2 regions of the Stenotrophomonas sp. 89682_Sma genome follow, and region 2 is predicted to be linked to the other one. Evidence: riboswitches for the same ligand, from Rfam matches in the RefSeq annotation. Region 2 holds a riboswitch; the other holds the start of a gene.
What was found. Region 2 has a riboswitch for glycine ahead of gcvP (aminomethyl-transferring glycine dehydrogenase). Riboswitches for the same ligand answer to the same signal wherever they lie in the genome.
Positions count from the first base shown of each region.

Region 1: it holds a riboswitch for glycine, as region 2 does, so the genes downstream of both, ACZK29_RS19615 (trimeric intracellular cation channel family protein) here and gcvP (aminomethyl-transferring glycine dehydrogenase) in region 2, are expected to answer to the same signal.

Region 1 is NZ_CM151147.1:4,248,884-4,258,530, forward strand. It holds gene ACZK29_RS19570 (primosomal protein N') at 1-260, shown strand, start outside; gene ACZK29_RS19575 (glutathione S-transferase family protein) at 372-992, opposite strand; gene ACZK29_RS19580 (NYN domain-containing protein) at 1,136-1,915, opposite strand; gene ACZK29_RS19585 (NAD(P)/FAD-dependent oxidoreductase) at 2,039-3,319, shown strand; gene ACZK29_RS19590 (hypothetical protein) at 3,389-4,183, shown strand; gene ACZK29_RS19595 (XVIPCD domain-containing protein) at 4,180-5,820, shown strand; gene ACZK29_RS19600 (hypothetical protein) at 5,812-6,249, opposite strand; gene ACZK29_RS19605 (nuclear transport factor 2 family protein) at 6,253-6,684, opposite strand; gene ACZK29_RS19610 (GIY-YIG nuclease family protein) at 6,826-7,101, opposite strand; glycine riboswitch at 7,142-7,231, shown strand; glycine riboswitch at 7,245-7,348, shown strand; gene ACZK29_RS19615 (trimeric intracellular cation channel family protein) at 7,433-8,050, shown strand; gene ACZK29_RS19620 (3-deoxy-7-phosphoheptulonate synthase) at 8,262-9,335, opposite strand; gene ACZK29_RS19625 (hypothetical protein) at 9,631-9,647, opposite strand, start outside.
Region 2 is NZ_CM151147.1:3,527,475-3,537,121, forward strand. It holds gene ACZK29_RS16415 (hypothetical protein) at 1-157, opposite strand, end outside; gene ACZK29_RS16420 (siderophore-interacting protein) at 227-1,123, opposite strand; gene ACZK29_RS16425 (multidrug effflux MFS transporter) at 1,265-2,491, opposite strand; glycine riboswitch at 2,792-2,894, shown strand; gene gcvP (aminomethyl-transferring glycine dehydrogenase) at 2,957-5,824, shown strand; gene ACZK29_RS16435 (VOC family protein) at 5,917-6,327, opposite strand; gene ACZK29_RS16440 (amino acid permease) at 6,431-7,798, opposite strand; gene ACZK29_RS16445 (helix-turn-helix transcriptional regulator) at 7,881-8,603, opposite strand; partial or broken gene ACZK29_RS16450 (hypothetical protein) at 8,711-9,125, shown strand; gene ACZK29_RS16455 (alpha/beta fold hydrolase) at 9,135-9,647, opposite strand, start outside.

The DNA of each region.
Region 1 (9,647 bases), 720 kb from region 2:
AGCAGGTGGAGCATGCCAATGCGTTCCTGCTGGCAGCGCGACAGCTGCTGGGCGAGCAGAACGTGGTGGAGGCGTATGGGCCGATGCCTGCACCGATGCCGCGGCGCGCCGGTTACCAGCGCACGCAGCTGCTGCTGTCTGCCGTGCAGCGGCCGCCACTGCACGGCGTGCTCGGGCAGCTGGTGCCACAGCTGTACGCGCTGCCGGAAGCACGCAAGGTGCGCTGGTCGCTGGATGTGGATCCGACGGATCTGTATTGAGGCCCATCACACGGTAGCGCCGGGCCGTGCACGGCGGGCCTTCGTACACCGCGTTCGCCGGGCATGGCCCGGCGCTACCCGCGGGGTCACCGCTCTCCGGAACGCCAGCGCTTACGTCAGCGGCGACATCACGCCGCGCTGATAGGCGGGACGCTCGCGAAGGCGGGCGTACCATTCGGCCAGGTGCGGCAGCTCCGGGCGCTGGATCGGCAATTCGAACCAGGCGTAGATCAGCGAGCCCAGCGGAATGTCACCCATCGCGAATTTTTCGCCCGACAGCCACGGCTGCCTGGCCAGGGTGGCATCGGCCATCGCCAGGTAGTCACCGGCACGAACGATGGCCGCGCTGATCCGCGCTTCGTCGCGGTCGGCCGGGGCGGTTCGCATGATGCCCCAGATCAGGTCGGTGTACAGCGGCGCCATCCGCGAGGTGCTCCAGTCCATCCACTTTTCGGCCTGGGCGCGCTCCATCGGGTCTTCGGCGTACAGGGTACCCAGTGCGTAGCGGGCGCTCAGGTAGCGCACGATGGCGTTCGATTCCCACAGCGGCAGGCCGTGGTCTTCGATCACCGGTACCAGGCCATTGGGATTCATCGCCTGGTATTCCGGCGTCTGCGTGCCGCCATGGCTGCCACCGACTTCGATGGATTCATACGGCAGGCCGATCTCCTCGGCACACCACAGCACCTTGCGGACGTTGCTGGAATTGCGACGGCCCCAGATCTTCAACATGCGGGTAATCCTTGCTGGCAATGCGAGCGGCAACGATACCCCTGATCGGGCGGGGTGTGTGCATGCCGGATGCGGGATCTGGCATCCGGGAATTGCCGGCCAGCGGCCGGCACTACCGGTTCCTCGCTGGCCAGCGGCCGGCATTACCGGTTCTTTTTCGGCAGCGCGCGCACGTAGGACGACTTGCCATCCTTCTTCAGTTCGAACAGGCCGATCGCTGCCAGCAGATCGCTGAGCTTGCCGTAGCCATAGTTGCGCGGGTCGAACGACGCCTGGTTGCCGATCTGGCTGCCGACCGGGCCGAGGTGCGACCAGCCATCCTCGCCCTCGGCCGCGGACACCGCGCGGCGCAGCATCTTCACCAGCCGCGTGTCGCTGCGCATTTCCGCACCGCTCTTGCGCGGGCGCGCATCGTCGTTGGCCACCGGCTCGTTCGATGCCTGTTCGCCCGATGCCTGTTCGGTATCCGGCACGCTGGCATGGGTCTGGCCCAGCGCCTCCAGATAGGTGAATTTCGAGCACGCATTGACGAAGGGTTCCGGCGTCTTCTTCTCGCCGAAGCCATACACCTTCACGCCATCGGTCAGCAGGCGCATCACCATCGGGGTGAAGTCCGCATCGCTGGAAACGATGGCAAAGCCATCGAGGTTGCGCGCGTACAGCAGATCCATGGCGTCGATCACCATCGCCATGTCCGAGGCGTTCTTGCCCTTGCTGTAGGCGAACTGCTGGATCGGGCGGATCGCGTATTCGTGCAGCACGGCTTCCCAGCCCTTCAATCGCGGGCTCTTCCAGTTGCCGTAGGCGCGGCGCACGTTGGCCACGCCGTAGCGGGCCACTTCGGCCAGCACTTCGTCGATCTTCGAGGCCGGCGCATTGTCGGCGTCGATCAACAGGGCGATGCGCTTTTCCGGTTCGCTCATGGACTCCTCGCGGGCGGTTGCCTGAACCCGAGTATCGCCGATCCACGCGGGCGCTGACGTGACAGGCGGTCACCGTGAGAAGATGCCAGGCGCTTCCCCCAATGCCCCCACTGGAGTGAGTCGATGAGTCGCGAGCGCGTTCCCCACCTGGTCGTTGTCGGCGGCGGCTTTGCCGGTCTCTGGGCCACCCGTGCCCTGGCCCGCGAGCGCATGCGCATCACCCTGGTCGACCGCCGCAACCATCATCTGTTCCAGCCGCTGTTGTACCAGGTGGCCACCGCAGGCCTGTCCGCGCCGGATATCGCCGCACCGCTGCGCCACATCCTCGGCCACCAGCGCAATGTGGAAGTCCGCCTGGGCGAAGTGGTGGCCATCGACAAGCAGGCCCGGCAGGTCCGCATGGCCGATGGCAGCGCGCTGGACTACGACAGCCTGCTGCTGGCCACCGGCGCCACCCACGCCTACTTCGGCAACGACCAATGGGCCGATGATGCGCCCGGCCTGAAGACGCTGGACGATGCCATCGCGCTTCGCCGCAAACTGCTGCTGGCCTTCGAACGTGCCGAGGCCGAACCGGACCCGGCAAAGAAAGCGGCGTGGCTGAGTTTCGCCATCGTCGGCGGCGGCCCTACCGGCGTCGAGCTGGCCGGCACCCTGGCCGAAATCGCGCGGCATACGCTGCGCAATGAATTCCGCCACATCGACCCGGCCAGCGCCAAGGTGCGACTGGTCGAGGCCGGTCCGCGCGTACTGTCCTCGTTCCCGGAAGTGCTTTCGCTGAAGGCGCGCCGGCAGCTGGAAAAGCTCGGCGTGGAAGTGCTGACGGGTACCCCGGTGAGCGACATCGACAGCCAGGGTTTCAAGCTCGGCGATCAGTTCGTGCCGGCACGCACCGTGGTGTGGGCCGCCGGCGTGGCCGCTTCACCACTGGCGCGCACGCTGGAGGTGCCGCTGGACCGCGCCGGGCGTGTGCAGGTGCAACCGGACCTGACCCTGCCCGGTCATCCCGAGCTGTTCGTGGCCGGCGACCTGGCGGCGCTGAACCAGGCCAACGGCAAGCCGGTACCCGGTGTGGCGCCCGCGGCCAAGCAGATGGGCAAGTACGTGGCCGAGGTCATCCGTGCGCGCCTGCACGGCACGCCCGAACCCGGTCCGTTCAAGTACGCCGACTACGGCAATCTGGCCACCATCGGCCGCATGGCCGCCATCGTGCACCTGGGCCGACTGCAGCTGTCGGGCATCCTGGCCTGGTGGTTCTGGCTGGCCGCGCACGTGTTCTTCCTGATCGGCTTCCGCAACCGCATCGTGGTACTGCTGAACTGGGCGGTGGCGTACTGGAGCTACCAGCGCAGCGCGCGCATCATCTTCGGCGATGACCAGGACGACCGGCGGCCCAGGCGCTAGGCCCCGGGCCCCGGCGGCCTTCACGCACGTGCTGCTAGCGTAAGCGGGTCGCTCATGGAATGAAGCCGCATGGACCTGCTGAAATGGTTGCCCGCCCTGATCGCGGTCGCCCTGCTCTCCGGCTGTCCTGCGGGGCAGTCGCAGGCGGAAGTCTCCGCCCACTCGCCAGCACCCTCTCCCTCTCCGCGCCTGTCACCCGGTACCTACTCGACCGAACGAGGATGGGGACAGCTGCTGCTTCAGGCACGCCCTGGCAGCACGGCGCTGCAGTTCCATCTGGAGACTGAATCCTCCGGCGCCGGATGCAGCCTGGCGGGCACGCTCGGCGACGATCTGCAGTCTGTCGCGGTGGATCCCGCACCTGGCGCAGCGCAATGCCTGCTCACGATGCAACCTACCGCCCAGGGCATCGAGATCGGTACGCGCACGGGCGATGCCTGCGCCGCCTACTGCGGCAGCAACGGAGGATTCAAGGGCCACTACCTTGTGGTGAGCGACCGTTGCATGACGGACAACGTTGCCGCCGCGCTGCGCAAGGCCGCTGAAAAGACCGCGCCGTATTCCGCCGCCGGCACCGCCAGCACGCTGGAAGCGCTCCAGGCGTCCTGCGCGGACACGCTTCCATTGAGCACGATCGCCGACATCAGGCTGGCGATCGCTTCGGCCCAGCATGAGGCAGGAAACAACGCGGCCTGCCAGGCCGCACTGTCGCCCTATGCCGAGGACGCCGCGCGCAGTGATGACGAACTTGCAGACGGAATGTCACCGGCTGCAGCGGACGAGTACGTCGCCCTCATCGCATCCGTGCGCGAAGCGCTGAAGTTGTGTGGACGCACCGCCAACGGCAGGGAGAACAACCCATGAGCACGGCACCGCAGGATCGCCCGCAGCTCAGTGATGCGCAGCTGCGCACACTGGCCTACTTCGCCATCGGCGTGGCGTCCGAGGGCAGCAACGCCGGCCGCAATGTGGCCTATCAGCTGTCCTTCGCCGGCAACATCAGCGGCAATGTCATGACGCCGGTGGGCAACAGTGGTTTCTCCATCGGCACGCTGCAGACCGATCTGGGCCAGCACCCGGAGGTGGCGACCCAGCTGGTGGACGCCTATCAGCGCTGGGCACGCCAGCAGCAGCCCTCGCTGGAGCTTGATGCACGCCAGCGGCAGCAGACGGTTTCCGACCTGCAGCGCGATGGCGACGGCATCAGGGCGCAGAACGGGCGCGCCCTGGATGGGACCATCCGCGGCCATCTGAACACCTTTCTCGCATCCAGCGACGGTGTTGCGTTCGTGCATGCACACGATGTCAGCCAGGTCGACCGCCTGCTCCGCCACGGCGATGGCCGCCGGGATCCTGGCGGCGCGATGCAGCAGCTGCGCGGCACCGACCTGTACCAGCATGCGTCGCTGGATGACCAGGCCAAGCTCGCCACCATGCTGATGAAGCTGGAGAACCAGGCAGGGTTGAGCCGCTATCCAGGCGTTCTGCGATCGATTGCCAGCGGCGACCTGGCCAGCGTGGATGACGTCAAGACACGGATCGACGGCATGCTTCCCAACCGCGTCGTACGCGGCAGGGAACAGCCCGACTACCTGGAAAGCGGCGTTGAGCACGCCCTGAAGGGCACCGAGGTCTTCAACCGGTTGCGGGCCGCAGGGCCGGGCAATCCGATGCGCGATGTGTTCGCCGGTGTTTCCGCCGACCCGCTGGCCAGCCCGGTGGCGCTGGCCGCCGATCGTGCACATCCCGAGGCCCTGCATCGTTACGAGGTGGTCAAGACCCTGTTCCTGCAGAACACCGAGGCACCGGCCTACCTCGATGCCCTGCAGCACGGGCGCTCACATGCTTGGGGCCGCCCGCAGGCGGCAGGCAACTCGCCGGCCACCGCCGGCCTGTACGCCTCCGGCGATGATCTGGTGATCTGGAACCGGGATGGTCGCGGCCACGCCTTCATCGATGGCCAGTGGTCCACCGTGCCGCGTGCGGAACTGCATCGCCAGCAGAATGCCGACGGCTCCATCGACCTCAACCGCGCCCCGCGCAACGGGATGCCCGAACAGCTGCTGCACGTCGAACCCGCACAACCGGAGCGACGGCGAGCCGCGCTTTCCGACCCGCTGCTGCAACAGGCCGAGGAGGCGGTACGACGCCTGCAAGACAGCCAGGCCCAGCCTTTCGGCGAGAACGCGCAACGCCTTGCAGCCAGTTCGACCTGCCTGGCCCGCGAGGCCGGGCTGACACGCATCGACCATGTCGTGCTGGGCGCCTCGCCTTCGCAGGACGGCAGGGCGGAAACGCTCTTCGTCGTGCAGGGCGATCCGTCCGACCCGGCCCATCTCAGGGCACAGATGCCGGCCGCGCAGGCATTTGCCACCCCTGTGGACACGTCATTGGCGCAGCTGCAGTCGCTGAATGACGCACATCGACAGACCGATGCGCGGTCCCGGCAGGAGGAGCAGGATCACCAGAGCACCCTGTCCCAGCAGGCGCGGTCAGTCTGATCCGCGTCCATGCGACGGTCGGGGCGGGCAGTACCCTTGGGCCCGAGCCGTGCCGGCGATCTGCCGTGAAGACCAGTGCCGGGTGATCCAGATGGTCAATGCTGCCGAGCTCAGGTGCCAGCGCAGCATGCTGTGGCGTGGATGGTGCCCGAGGTGGACGCGTGCGATCCAGGAAGCTTCGAGTTCGACATCGGGCACGTTCACCTTCGCATTCACTCCCACGTGGCGCGCCATGAATCGCCATGGATCCATCGGTACGTGGTGGGCGTAGCTCGCAGCACCACACGCGCCGTCGCTCCGCGTGGAATCGACAGGTTGCGGCCGGCCCTCGGTCGCGACCAATCCCAGCAGATACACCAGGCCCGGCAGCAGGGCCAGGAAGGTCAACAACAGAAGCAGCGCAATCCACGCCCGGGCCGCGGCACGCATCGGTCACTGCGCCTTCGGCTTCGGATACCACAATGCGTTGACGATGACCCAGCGCTGGTCGAAACGGCCCATGTGGAAGTAGTCGACAAACCATGGGGTTTCCAGTCGCACCGAGGCGGCGTTGCCGGTTACATCCAGCACGGTGCAGCGGCGGTCCCATTGCTCCTTCGGGGTCTTCAGCGCGCCCTGCTTCGTCAGTGAGACCAGCTCTTCCTTCGACATCCGGCGCAGGCCGAGGCGCTCATCGGGTGTATCACCGAGGACTGCGCGCTTGGCCAGGTCCGGGTGCAGGGACCGGGCGACGCGCTGTGGGTCCGCCTCCAGCTGGCCGTCGACGTAGTCATGGCAGGTGGCTTCGATGGCCGCGATGGTGGCCGGGTCGGCGGCGGGACTTGTGGCTGCGGAGAGGGCGAACAGCAGGGCGATCGTGGACATCCGGGTCTCCAGCGCTGAGAGCTGGACGATCATGGCATGTGCAGGGCGCATCCACGCATGGCGTGGATCTACCGTAGGGCCGAGCCCCTGCCCGGGTCCTGCAACGGGCAGGCGGAACAGCAGCCGAGCGCGGGCTCGGCTCTACAGAAGCCGGGCGTCCAAGGCCTGCAGCCAGGCCAGCTTGCGCTCGCGCGGCTGCTGCTTGAGTTGCCATTCGGCGCGCGAGGCGGCGGCACGGTCCGGGTATTCGCGCACGGCCAGCACGCGCAATGGCGGCCGGGCCCGGGTGTAGCGCGCGCCCTTGCCCGCCTGGTGGGCGGCGAAGCGCGCGTCCACGTCGGTGCTGATACCCGCGTAGTAGCTGCCATCACGGCATTCGAGCAGGTACAGGAACCACGGGCGGGGGGACGGGGGCATGCCGGGATTATGCCGTGCTGCACTGCAGCGGATATACTGGCGGCCGAATGCAGGAGAGAGGCGCCGCGCTGGCGCCCGCCGAAGGCGCAGGCTCCCATGATCGCTCAGGCCGGTGGGCTGGAATCCCACCAACCATGCATTCGACTCGCCGAGCTGGAGAGAGGTCACCGGGCACGCCCGGGACGATCCGCCGAAGGGGCACGCGGCCCACACCGCTGAACTCTCAGGCAAAAGGACAGCGGGAGCGGCACCGGTCATCGTCATCCCGTCATTGCGCAGGCAGTGGCGGTAGTCGCGCATGGCCGGCCCCACCGCGCCCGGAGCCTGCCCCATGCTGCTGTCCATCATCTACCTGATCGCCATTTCCGCTGAAGCCATGACCGGCGCGCTGTCCGCCGGCCGCCGCCGCATGGACCTGTTCGGCGTGGTCATGATCGCCTGCGTCACCGCCCTCGGTGGTGGTTCGCTGCGCGACATCCTGCTCGGCCACTACCCGCTGGGCTGGGTGAAGCATCCCGAGTACCTGGGCTTCACCGTGTGCGCGGCGCTGATCGCTACCTGGGTGGCCCGCTGGATGCACCACTTCCGCCGCACCTTCCTGGTGCTGGACGGGCTGGGCCTGATCGCCTTCACCCTGATCGGCTGCTCGATCGCACGCGAGGCCGGCCATGCCACCCCCATCGTGCTGATCGCCGGCATGCTGACCGGTGCGTTCGGCGGCGTGCTGCGCGACATCCTCTGCAACGAAGTACCGCTGATCTTCCAGAAGGAGCTGTACGCGATCATCGCGCTGCTGACCGGCGCCGCCTACCTGTTACTGCTGCACTGGGGCGTAGCCGACGCCACCGCGATCCTGTGCTGCCTCGGCGGCGGCTTCGCGTTGCGCCTGCTGGCGATCCACTACCGCTGGGAAATGCCGAAGTTCGTGTACCACGACGAAGTGCATTGAACGATAGCGTGTTCGCCGGGCATGGCCCGGCGCTACCCTTCGCGCGCTGCACCACCCCGGCGATGTACCTGGCGCTGTCGCACATACGCAGCGCCAGGCGCATCGCCGGTGCGGACGGGCCGGCCTCCAACTCCGACCGACCCTGATCGCGGCCGCACCCCCGCAGGCGCTGGCCGCCATCCACACACGTGCCGCACTCAGGCGGCTTCCATCAGGCTGCTTCGGACACCTTCACTTCGCGGCGGGCGCGCACGGCCGCGGCCAGTCGCTCCAGCACCGTCACGGTGGTGTCCCAGTCGATGCAGCCGTCGGTGATGCTCTGGCCGTAGACCAGCGGCTGGCCTTCCACCAGTTCCTGGCGGCCGCCGACCAGATGGCTTTCGATCATCACACCGACGATGCGCTGTTCACCGTCTTCCAACTGAACGGCGATGTCCTCGATCACCTTCGGCTGGTTGTCCGGGTTCTTCAGGCTGTTGGCATGGCTGGCGTCGATCATCAGGCGGGTCGGCAGCTTGGCCTTGGCCAGCGCCTGGCAGGCCTCGGCGACGCTGCCCGCATCGTAGTTCGGCTGCTTGCCGCCGCGCAGGATCACATGGCAATCCGGGTTGCCGGTGGTCGACACGATGGCGGTGCCGCCCTGCTTGGTGACCGACAGGAAGTGATGCGGATTGGAGGCCGCACCCACCGCGTCGGCGGCGATCTTCACGTTGCCATCGGTGCCGTTCTTGAAACCGACCGGGCACGACAGCCCCGAGGCCAGTTCGCGGTGCACCTGGCTTTCGGTGGTGCGCGCACCAATGGCGCCCCAGGCCACCAGATCGGCAATGTACTGCGGCGAGATCACGTCGAGGAACTCGACGCCGGCCGGCAGGCCCAGCTTGTTGATGTCGCGCAGCAGACCACGGGCGATGCGCAGGCCCTTGTCGATCCTGAAGCTGCCATCCAGGTCCGGATCGTTGATCAGGCCCTTCCAGCCCACCGTGGTACGCGGCTTCTCGAAGTACACGCGCATGACGATTTCCAGCTCGCCGGCCAGCGCATCACGCAGCGGCTTCAGGCGCTGGGCGTATTCGATGGCGGCGTGCGGGTCGTGGATCGAGCACGGGCCGACCACCACCGCCAGGCGGTCGTCACGGCCATGCAGGATCTGGTGCAGGGCCGCGCGCGAGGCGCTGACGGTGTCGGAGGCTTCATCGTCACACGGTAGCATCGCCAGCAGCTGGGCGGGCGGTGTCAGCGGTTCGATGGTGCGGATACGCAGGTCGTCGGTGTGCGGGGGCATTGCGGGGGTTCTCCGGAACGTTGGGGGTCCCCAGCGCGGCGGCATGAAAAAAGCCGCCAGGTTCGCTGGCGGCTTTCGGGAATGCGTCTGAAGCTTTCTTCAGGGTGAGCGCAGTCCTTCCTCCGCCAGTGGCTTCGGAAAGTAATACCAGTAAAAGCTGGTGGGGGCTGCGTTCATGGGTTCTATTGATAGCACAGCTTCTGCGCAGTGCAAAATGTTTCATCCGCAACTGGGGGCGCGGTTCAGCGAGTCGCGCACCTGGGCCATCCATGCGGCGCCAGGCACGCGAAGTCGCTTATCTGCCATGCACTT
Region 2 (9,647 bases):
CGCCGTCGCGGCGCACGACACCGGCCAGCAGGGTGCGCTGTGCATCGCGCAGTTCCGCATGCGGCTCCACCGGCGAAGCCTGGGCAGCGGCCTTGTTGGCGGCCTGCTTTTCCTGGCGACGGCGCTGGTCGCGGCGGGTCTTGGAGCTGGTGGACATGGTGCGGTACCGCTGCGATAGGGGGGCGCAAGGATAGCGCACCCCGCCCGCAGCACCGCTTCACGCCCCTCAGTCCAGCACTTTGCCGTGCCGCCAGTAGCCCATGAAGGTGATCGCGCGGCGGTCCAGCCCGCAATCACGGACCAGGTGGCGACGGATCGCCATCACCGCCCCCGCCTCGCCTGCCACCCAGGCATACAGCGGCCCGGCGACGCTGGCATCGGCCTGCTCCCAGAGGATCTGCGCGTCGACATCGATCTCCTCCAGTTCGTCACCGACAGACACCGCCGAGACCGCTGCCAGCCGCGTCTGGACCGCCTGCAGCAGCGGCTGGCCGTGGGCCGCCTGACCACGCGGCAACCAGACCAGCTCGGCCGTGGACGGCGCCTTCAGCGGCACCGCGTCGCCGGCCTGCGCCACTTCCAGCAGCGCCAGCGTGCGTGGCGGATCGGCCAGCGCGGCCAGTTCCTCGAGGATGCCAGCCACTGCCGGCAGCGCGGTTTCATCCGCCACCAGCAGCACCTGGCCGACACCCGCCGGCGGTTTCCATTCCCAGCCTTCGCTGCTGTCGGCACAGTCGGCATCGGGGGCCAGCAGCACTACGCGGTCGCCCGGCCGCGCGTGGATGGCCCAGCGCGAGGCCGGTCCCGTCTCGCCATGCAGCACGAAATCAACGTCGACCTCGCCCTGCTCGGGACGCAGCTGGCGGATGGTGTAGGTGCGCATCGGCGGGCGCTGATCGTCCGGCAGCGCCCGGTAGCGCGGATACCAATCCTCGCCGCTGGGCACCTGCGGCACGTCCTGGCCGGGCAGGGGGAAGAACACCTTGATGCGCTGATCCGGGCCTTCGGTCTTCATCCGCGCCACGTCGGCACCGGTGAACACCATGCGGTCCAGGGAAGGGGAAAGAACGCGGCGCTCCTTCAGCGCCACCTCGAACAGGCGGTAGGTCTGCTGCGCAGCCATGGGGGAACCTCACGTAACGACATCGGATCGGCTGGCTGTCGTGCATCCACGCACCGGCTGGCTGGAGTGCCCAGCCTAGTCCGGTCGTTCCTCGCCGCAAGCGTTGCGGGCATCGCGGCCTGCCCTACCCCTGCGCGCTGCTCAATGGCCCGTGCAGGCTGCCTGCGCCGCGCGTTCACGCTGGTGTTCCCAGTACCAGAACACGAAGCCGGCAGCGAAGAACGCGGCCTGGCCCAGCGCCAGGTGCAGCGGGCTGGCACTGAGCAGCGGCGACACCACGCCGGCCACCACCGTGCTGATCATCAGCTGCACGAAGGCCTGCAGCGACGACGCCAGGCCACGCTGGTGCGGGTACATGTCCAGCACCGCCAGGGCCAGGATCGGGAAGATCAGCGACATGCCCATGCCGCCCAGGAAGATCGGCAGCACTGCCCACGGCAGCACGAACTGCGGCGACAGCGCCACGTAGCCGACATTCAGCAGCGCCGACAGCGCGCACAGGCTGAAACCGATGGCGACCTGGCGGGTGGGCGTGGTGTGCCCGGCCATGCGCCCGGACAGGAACGAGCCGGTGGTCATGCCGCCGATGGTGGGAATGAACAACCAGGCGAAACCGCCCTCGCCCAGGTGCAGGTGCTGCATCACGAACACCGGCGCCGAGGAGATGTACAGGAAGATGCCGCCGAAACCGATGCTGCCGGCCAGCGCCAGGCGCAGGAAGCGCGGGTTGAAGCCGATGCGCACGTAGTCACGCAGCAGCACGCGCGGCGACAGCGGCACCCGCGCCTCGACCGGATGGGTTTCCGGCAGGAAGCGCGCGGTGGCCGCCAACAGCACCAGCCCGAACACCACCAGGAACCAGAAGATCAGCGGCCAACCTGCGCCACTGAGCAGGATCCAGCCACCGATGATCGGTGCGATGGCCGGGGCGATGCCGAACAGCATCGACACCTGGCTCATCAGCCGCTGGGCATCGTGGCCGTGGTACAGGTCGCGGATCACCGCGCGGCCGACGATCATGCCGACACCCGCCGACAGGCCCTGCAGCGCGCGGAACGCCAGCAGCGTGGTCAGGTCGGTGGACAGCGCACAACCGACCGAGGCGCCGACGAACACCACCAGGCCACCGAGGATCACCCGCTTGCGGCCCCAGGCGTCGGACAGCGGGCCGTGTGCCAGGCTCATCAGGCCGTAGAACAGCAGGTACACGCTGATGGTCTGCTGCACCGCCACCTCGTCCACCGCCAGGCGCTGGGCCAGCTGCGGGAATGCCGGGAAGATGGTGTCGATCGAGAACGGGCCGAACATGGCCAGGCCGGCAAGCAGCAGGGCCATGCGGCGGGTGGAGGGGGCAACAGCGGCGGTCATGGAGGAAGCGTCCGGCAGGGCCATGCGGGGCACGCACGGCGGGCGCCGGTCCCGCAGCAACGGGGACGGCGCCAGATGAATTCGGGTATCCGCCCATCATAGGTGGGGATTGCGCTTGATGCCATGCAGCACTGCACAAAACGCACGGCCGGGCCATCGGCCATTCAGGCGCGGCGGCCATGCCCGGAGGCGGCCGGCGGGCCCGCAACGGGCTATAATCGGCGGGCAACACGGTGGGAGAAGCGGAACACCGCTGCCGAAGGCGCAACGCCCGTAATCGCTCAGGCCCGATACCACCCGTAACACAACTCTGGAGAGACCGGTTCGATCCGGCGCCGAAGGGGCACGAAGTTGCGGTTTTCCGCGCTTCCAAACTCTCAGGCAAAAGGACAGAGGGGCGCCCCGCAGACCGCCAGCCGGCGGCTTGTGCCCGTGCGTGTGCCCTTTCCTGACGGATCCTTCGCCATGTCCCAGAACACCCCTTCCCTGCGTGAGCTCGAGCACCACAACGCGTTCGTCGAGCGCCACATCGGCCCCAACGACGCCGAGATCGCGCAGATGCTCGACGTCGTCGGCCACGCGTCGCTGGATGCGATGACCGATGCCATCGTGCCGGCCAAGATCAAGTCGCCGGCGCCGCTGGCGCTGCCGGAGTCGATGACCGAAGTGCAGGCACTGGCGAAGATCCGTGCGATCGCCGACAAGAACACCGTGCTGCGCAGCTTCATCGGCCAGGGCTACTACGGCACCCACACGCCGAACGTGATCCTGCGCAACATCCTGGAAAACCCTGCCTGGTATACCGCCTACACCCCGTACCAGGCGGAAATCTCGCAGGGCCGCATGGAAGCGCTGATCAACTTCCAGACCCTGTGCGCCGACCTGACCGGCATGGAAATCGCCAACGCCTCGCTGCTGGACGAAGCCACCGCCGCTGCTGAAGCGATGACCCTGGCCAAGCGTTCGGCCAAGTCCAAGTCGGACACCTTCTTCGTGCACGACGCCGTGCATCCGCAGACGCTGGAACTGCTGCGTACCCGCGCCGAGCCCATGGGCATCGTGCTGCGCGTCGGCACCCCGGCCGAAGCGCTGGAAGCGGAAGCCTTCGGCCTGCTGCTGCAGTATCCGGATACCTTCGGCCAGGTGGGCGACTACAAGGCGCTGGTCGATGCCGTGCACGCACGCGGCGGCCTGGTGGCCGTGGCCACCGACCTGCTGGCCCTGACCCTGCTGGCCGCCCCGGGCGAATGGGGCGCGGACATCGTGGTCGGCAACAGCCAGCGTTTCGGCGTGCCGTTCGGCTTCGGTGGCCCGCACGCCGCCTTCATGGCCTGCCGTGACGCCTACAAGCGCTCGATGCCGGGCCGCCTGATCGGTGTTTCGGTCGATGCCCAGGGCAACCCGGCCTACCGCCTGACCCTGCAGACCCGCGAGCAGCACATCCGCCGCGAGAAGGCGACTTCCAACATCTGTACCGCGCAGGTGCTGCTGGCGGTGATGGCCTCGATGTACGCCGTTTACCACGGCCCGGAAGGCCTGACCCGCATTGCCCGCCGCACCCATCGCCTGGCCTCGATCCTGGCCGCAGCGCTGCGCAATGCCGGCGTGCAGGTCGGTGGCGATTTCTTCGACACCCTGCATGTCACCGGCGTGCATGCCGATGAGATCCATGCCAAGGCCCGCGCCGCCGGCTACAACCTGCGCGCGATCGACAGCGACTCGGTCGGCATCAGCCTGGACGAAACCACCACCCGCGCCGACATCGTTGCCGTGGCGGCCGTGTTCGGTGCCTCGCTGGACGTCGACGCGCTGGATGCCAGCACCGCCGACGCGCTGCCGGCCGGCCTGCTGCGCCAGTCCGCGTTCCTGACCCACCCGGTGTTCAACACCCACCACAGCGAGCACGAGCTGCTGCGCTACCTGCGTTCGCTGGCCGACAAGGACCTGGCGATGGATCGCACGATGATCCCGCTGGGTTCGTGCACCATGAAGCTCAACGCCACCGCCGAGATGATTCCGGTGACCTGGCCGGAGTTCTCGCAGATCCACCCGCTGGTGCCGGCCGACCAGGCGCTGGGCTACAAGGAACTGATCGACACGCTGGAAGCGATGCTGGTCGAATGCACCGGCTACGACGCAGTCAGCCTGCAACCGAATTCCGGCGCGCAGGGTGAGTACGCCGGCCTGCTGGCGATCCGCGCCTACCACCGCTCGCGCGGCGAGGGCCACCGCGACATCTGCCTGATCCCGGATTCGGCACATGGCACCAACCCGGCTTCGGCGCAGATGTGCGGCATGAAGGTCGTGGTGACCAAGACCGACGCCAACGGCAACGTTGACGTCGAGGACATCCGCCTCAACGCCGAGAAGTACAGCGACCGCCTGGCCGCGATCATGATGACCTACCCGTCCACGCACGGCGTGTTCGAGGAAGAGGTGGTCGAGATCTGCGAGATCATCCACAAGCACGGCGGCCAGGTGTACACCGACGGCGCCAACATGAACGCCCTGGTGGGCGTGGCCAAGCCGGGCAAGTGGGGTTCGGACGTTTCACACCTGAACCTGCACAAGACCTTCTGCATCCCGCACGGCGGTGGTGGCCCGGGCGTCGGCCCGTGCGCGGTCAAGGAGCACCTGGCCCCGTTCCTGCCGGGCAAGCTGGGTGACAACGGTCCGGTCGGCATGGTCAGCGCCGCCAGCTTCGGCAGTGCCTCGATCCTGCCGATCAGCTGGATGTACATCGCGATGATGGGCCGTGAAGGCCTGCGCAAGGCCACACAGGTCGCGCAGCTCAACGCCAACTACATCGCCAAGCGCCTGGCCCCGCACTTCAAGACCCTGTACACCGGCCGCAACGGCCTGGTGGCGCATGAGTGCATCCTGGACGTGCGCCCGCTGGAGAAGACCAGCGGCATCGGCGCCGAGGACGTGGCCAAGCGCCTGATCGACTTCGGCTTCCATGCCCCGACCCTGAGCTTCCCGGTGGCTGGCACGCTGATGGTCGAACCGACCGAGAGCGAGTCGCTGCACGAGCTGGACCGCTTCATCAACGCGATGATCCAGATCCGCGAGGAAATCACCGCGATCGAAGACGGCCGCCTGGACCGCGAGGACAACCCGCTGAAGAACGCGCCGCACACCGCGACCGCGGTGACCGCCAGCGAGTGGACCCACGCCTACCCGCGCGAACTGGCCGCCTTCCCGCTGGCCAGCCTGAAGCAGAGCAAGTACTGGCCGCCGGTGGCCCGCGTCGACAACGTGTATGGCGACAAGAACGTGATGTGCGCCTGCATCCCGGTCGATGCCTACAAGGATGATGAAGTCGAGGCTTGATTCCTCGCTGCATCGGTAAAGAGAACGGCCCGCGCAAGCGGGCCGTTTTCATGAGGGTGTGTGGACCAAGGTCCACACCCACAAGCATCCGATCACGGGTCCGGCATCTGCCCCAGGCTCAACTGCCACGACACGCCGAAGCGGTCCTGCACCCAGCCATAGCGGTTGCTGAATTCATAGTCACCCACCGGCATCAACCAGTGCCCACCCTCGCCCAGCACGCGCGCGGCGCGCTCGAACTGCTCGGCACCGGAACACTCGACGAACAGCGAGATCGATGGGCTGAAGGTGAAGTCGTGAACATCGAGGCTGTCAAAGCACAGGTAGTGGGTGCCACCCAGCAGGAAGATGGCCTGGCGGACCTGCCCAGGCACGCCGGCACCGGCGCCCTCCGGGTGGCGCTGCAGGGCCAGCATGCGGAAATCGGCAAAGGCTTCGGCGTACAGGGCCAGCGCGGCCTCGGCCTGGCCGGTGAACATCAGGAAGGGACGGCTGCGCAGCATGCGGTACTCCTGGTCGACGGGCCGCTGGCGGCCCACACGATCAGGATGGCACGGCGGATGTGCAGCCCCCGTGGTAGTGCCGGCCGCTGGCCGGCAGCTTCAGTCAGGCCTCGCGCATGCGCCGGGCGATGGCGCTGCCTGCGGCGATGGTGGCGGTCAGCGCCACCATCGACAGGAACTGCAGGCGGGTGTGCGACTCGCTCAGCAGCAGGCCGAAGATCAGTGCCAGGATCGCCAGCGCGCAGCAGGTCAGCCACGGGAAACCAGCCATGCGGAACGGCAGGCGGGTGCCCAGGCGATCCGCGCGGCGGCGCAGCACCAGTTGCGAAACCAGCGACAGCGTCCACACCAGCAGGCAGGTGGAACCGACGATGTTCAGCAGTACCGGCAGCACCCGGTCCGGGAACAGCAATTCCATCACCGTAGCCGCGAAACCGAACAGCACGCTGGCCAGCACGGCGATGACCGGCACCTGGCGCGGATCGGTCCAGCCCAACACCGCCGGCGCTTCACGACGCTGCGCCAGCGAATACATCATGCGCGAGGCGCCGTAGAGATTGGCATTGAGCGCCGACAGCAGCGCGATCACCGCAATCAGCGTGATGGCGGTGCCCGCACCCGGGATACGGGCGATATCCAGCACCGCAGCGAACGGCGATTTCAGCGCCTCGCTGGTCCAGGGCACCACGGCAATGATCACGCTCAGCGAGCCGATGTAGAACACCAGGATGCGCCAGGCCACGGTGCGGATGGCACGGGCAATGCTGCGTTCCGGGTCTTCGGTCTCGGCAGCAGCGACGGCTACGATCTCGGTACCACCGAAGGCGAACACCACCACCAGCAGCGCAGCACCGATGCCGGCCAGGCCCTTCGGTGCGAAGCCGCCATGTTCGGTGAAGTTGCTCAGGCCCGGCGAGGTCACCTGCGGCAGCCAGCCCATCAGCAGCGCCACGCCGATGGCGATGAAGGCCAGGATCGCCGCGACCTTGAGGATGGCGAACCAGAATTCGAACTCGCCGAAGTTCTTCACCCCGAGCAGGTTGATCGCAGTGAAGAACAGCATGAAGGCCAGCGCCGCCATCGGTACAGGTACCGCCGGCCAGACAGTGGCCAGCAGACCGGCCGCCCCCACCGCTTCGGCAGCGATCACGATCACCAGCTGCACCCACCACAGCCAGCCCACGGTGGCACCGGCGGTGGCGCCCATGGCATCGGCGGCATAGACCGAGAACGCGCCACTGGTTGGTTTGGCCGCCGCCATTTCACCCAGTGCGTTCATCACGATGATCACCAGCGCGCCAGCGACCAGATACGACACCAGCACCGCCGGACCGGCCGCCTGCACGCCCACGCCCGAGCCGAGGAACAGGCCGGCGCCGATGGCGCTGCCCAGGCCCATCATGATCAGCTGGCGGGGCTTGAGCGAATGTCCGAGGCGGGACGGCGAAGCGGTCGGAATCGAGTTGGGCATCGGCGGGGCTGGCGGCGGGCTACAGGGGCGACACCTTACCCTGTCCCATGCCCGCGGGGATAGGCACAGCGCAGCAGGCCGCTCAGGCCAGTGCGGGCTCGCCGACGTTGCCGCCGATACGGGCACGGTAGGCGCGCGGCGAGAAACCGGTTTCAGCCTTGAACTTGCGGGTGAAGGCGCTCTGGTCGCTGAAACCACAGGCCTGGCCGATGCTGGCGATGCTCTCGTCACCGTGCAGCAGGTGCATGGCCATCTGGATCCGCAGCCGGGTCAGCACCTGCTGCGGGGTCATCTGGAACACCTTGCGGAAGCTGCGCTCCAGCTTGGACAGCGAAAAGCCGGTGATGTCCAGCAGGGTCTGCATGCGCACGTTCTCGGCGTAGTGCGCGTTGAGGTGGGCCAGTGCCAGCCGCAGCTGTTCGTACTGGGTACCCAGGCTGTCCTTCTGGCCAAGGTCGCGGGAAATGCCGATCAGCCCCTCGATGGCCCCATCGACCACCAGCGGGCGCTTGCAGGTCAGGCACCAGCCTGGTTCGCGGTTGGCGAACAGGTGCAGCTCCATCAGGTTCTCGATGACCTCACCGGACAGCACGCGGGCGTCCTGATCGACGTAGTCCGCGCTGAGGCCGGTCGGGTAGATTTCGGCCGCGGTGCGCCCGATCACGTCCTTGCGCGCGCGCAGGCCCAGCCGCCGCAGCATGGTCTGGTTGACGTGGGTGTAACGCCCCTGAAGATCCTTGATGAAGAACAGCACATCCGGGATGGCGTCGAACAGGGCTTCGATGTCGGCGGGCTCGACTCGCATGCGGCAAGCATAGCCGAGGCCCCTTGCCGGTGCGATCACCCTTGCGGGACTTGCGCTTAACGCCGCCAGGGCCACCGTGGAGGCCAGTCCCCACTGGAGAACCGGCCATGCCCCGCGGTGACAAGTCCGCCTATACCGAAAAGCAGAAGCGCCAGGCCGAGCACATCGAAGAGAGCGAGCGCGAGCGTGGCGCCAGCGAAAGCACCGCCGAACGCATCGCCTGGGCCACCGTGAACAAGCAGGACGGTGGTGGCAAGCGCAGTGGTAGTGGGCGCAAGGTGGCGAAGGAGGCATCGGCGAAAAAGGCCACCCGCAAGGCTGCTGCGAAGAAGACAACGGCGAAGAAGGCACCGGCCCGCAAGACAGCCACGAAGAAGGCAACAAAGAAGACGGTGGCCAAGAAGGCCAGCACTCGCCTCGCGTAGTGCTGCTGCGAAGAAGGCGGCGAAGACCCGTGCGGCGAAGAAGACCGTGCGCAAAGTGGCGGCGAAGAAAGCGGCACGTACCCGCGCGCGCGGCTGAGAGCATCGTTCAGGGCGGCAGCATCCTCATCCACGCGGCAACTTCGGCAGCAGCTGCGTCCGCACGTGCCTGCAGCAGCAGATGTGGTCCCTCCAACGACACATGCCGGGCATTGGGCAGCAACGCCTGCAGCTCGGCCACGCTGGGCGACCACAGCAGGCGGTCCTGTAGGGCATGCAGACACAACGTTGGCACTTCGATTCCCGGCAGCAATGCGCGTACGTCGACCCGCAGGGTCGCTGCGGCGCGTTGCCGCAACGTGGTCGCCGGAATCTGAGCCAACGCATCGCACAGCAACGACGTGTGCTCACGGGTGCGCCACCGCCCCAGCAGCAGGCGCGCCAGCAACGCCACGGGAGGTAGGGGCCAGGCCGGCGTCAGCAGGGCTGCGCTGGCTGCCGGCAATGGCACCGGCCGACGCGCAAAGGTCGCGGCAAGCACCAGTCCGCGTAGCCCGGCGGGCTGTCGCGCGACAAGTTCAATCGCCAACGGGCCCGAGAAGGACTCGGCAAGCAGAATGAA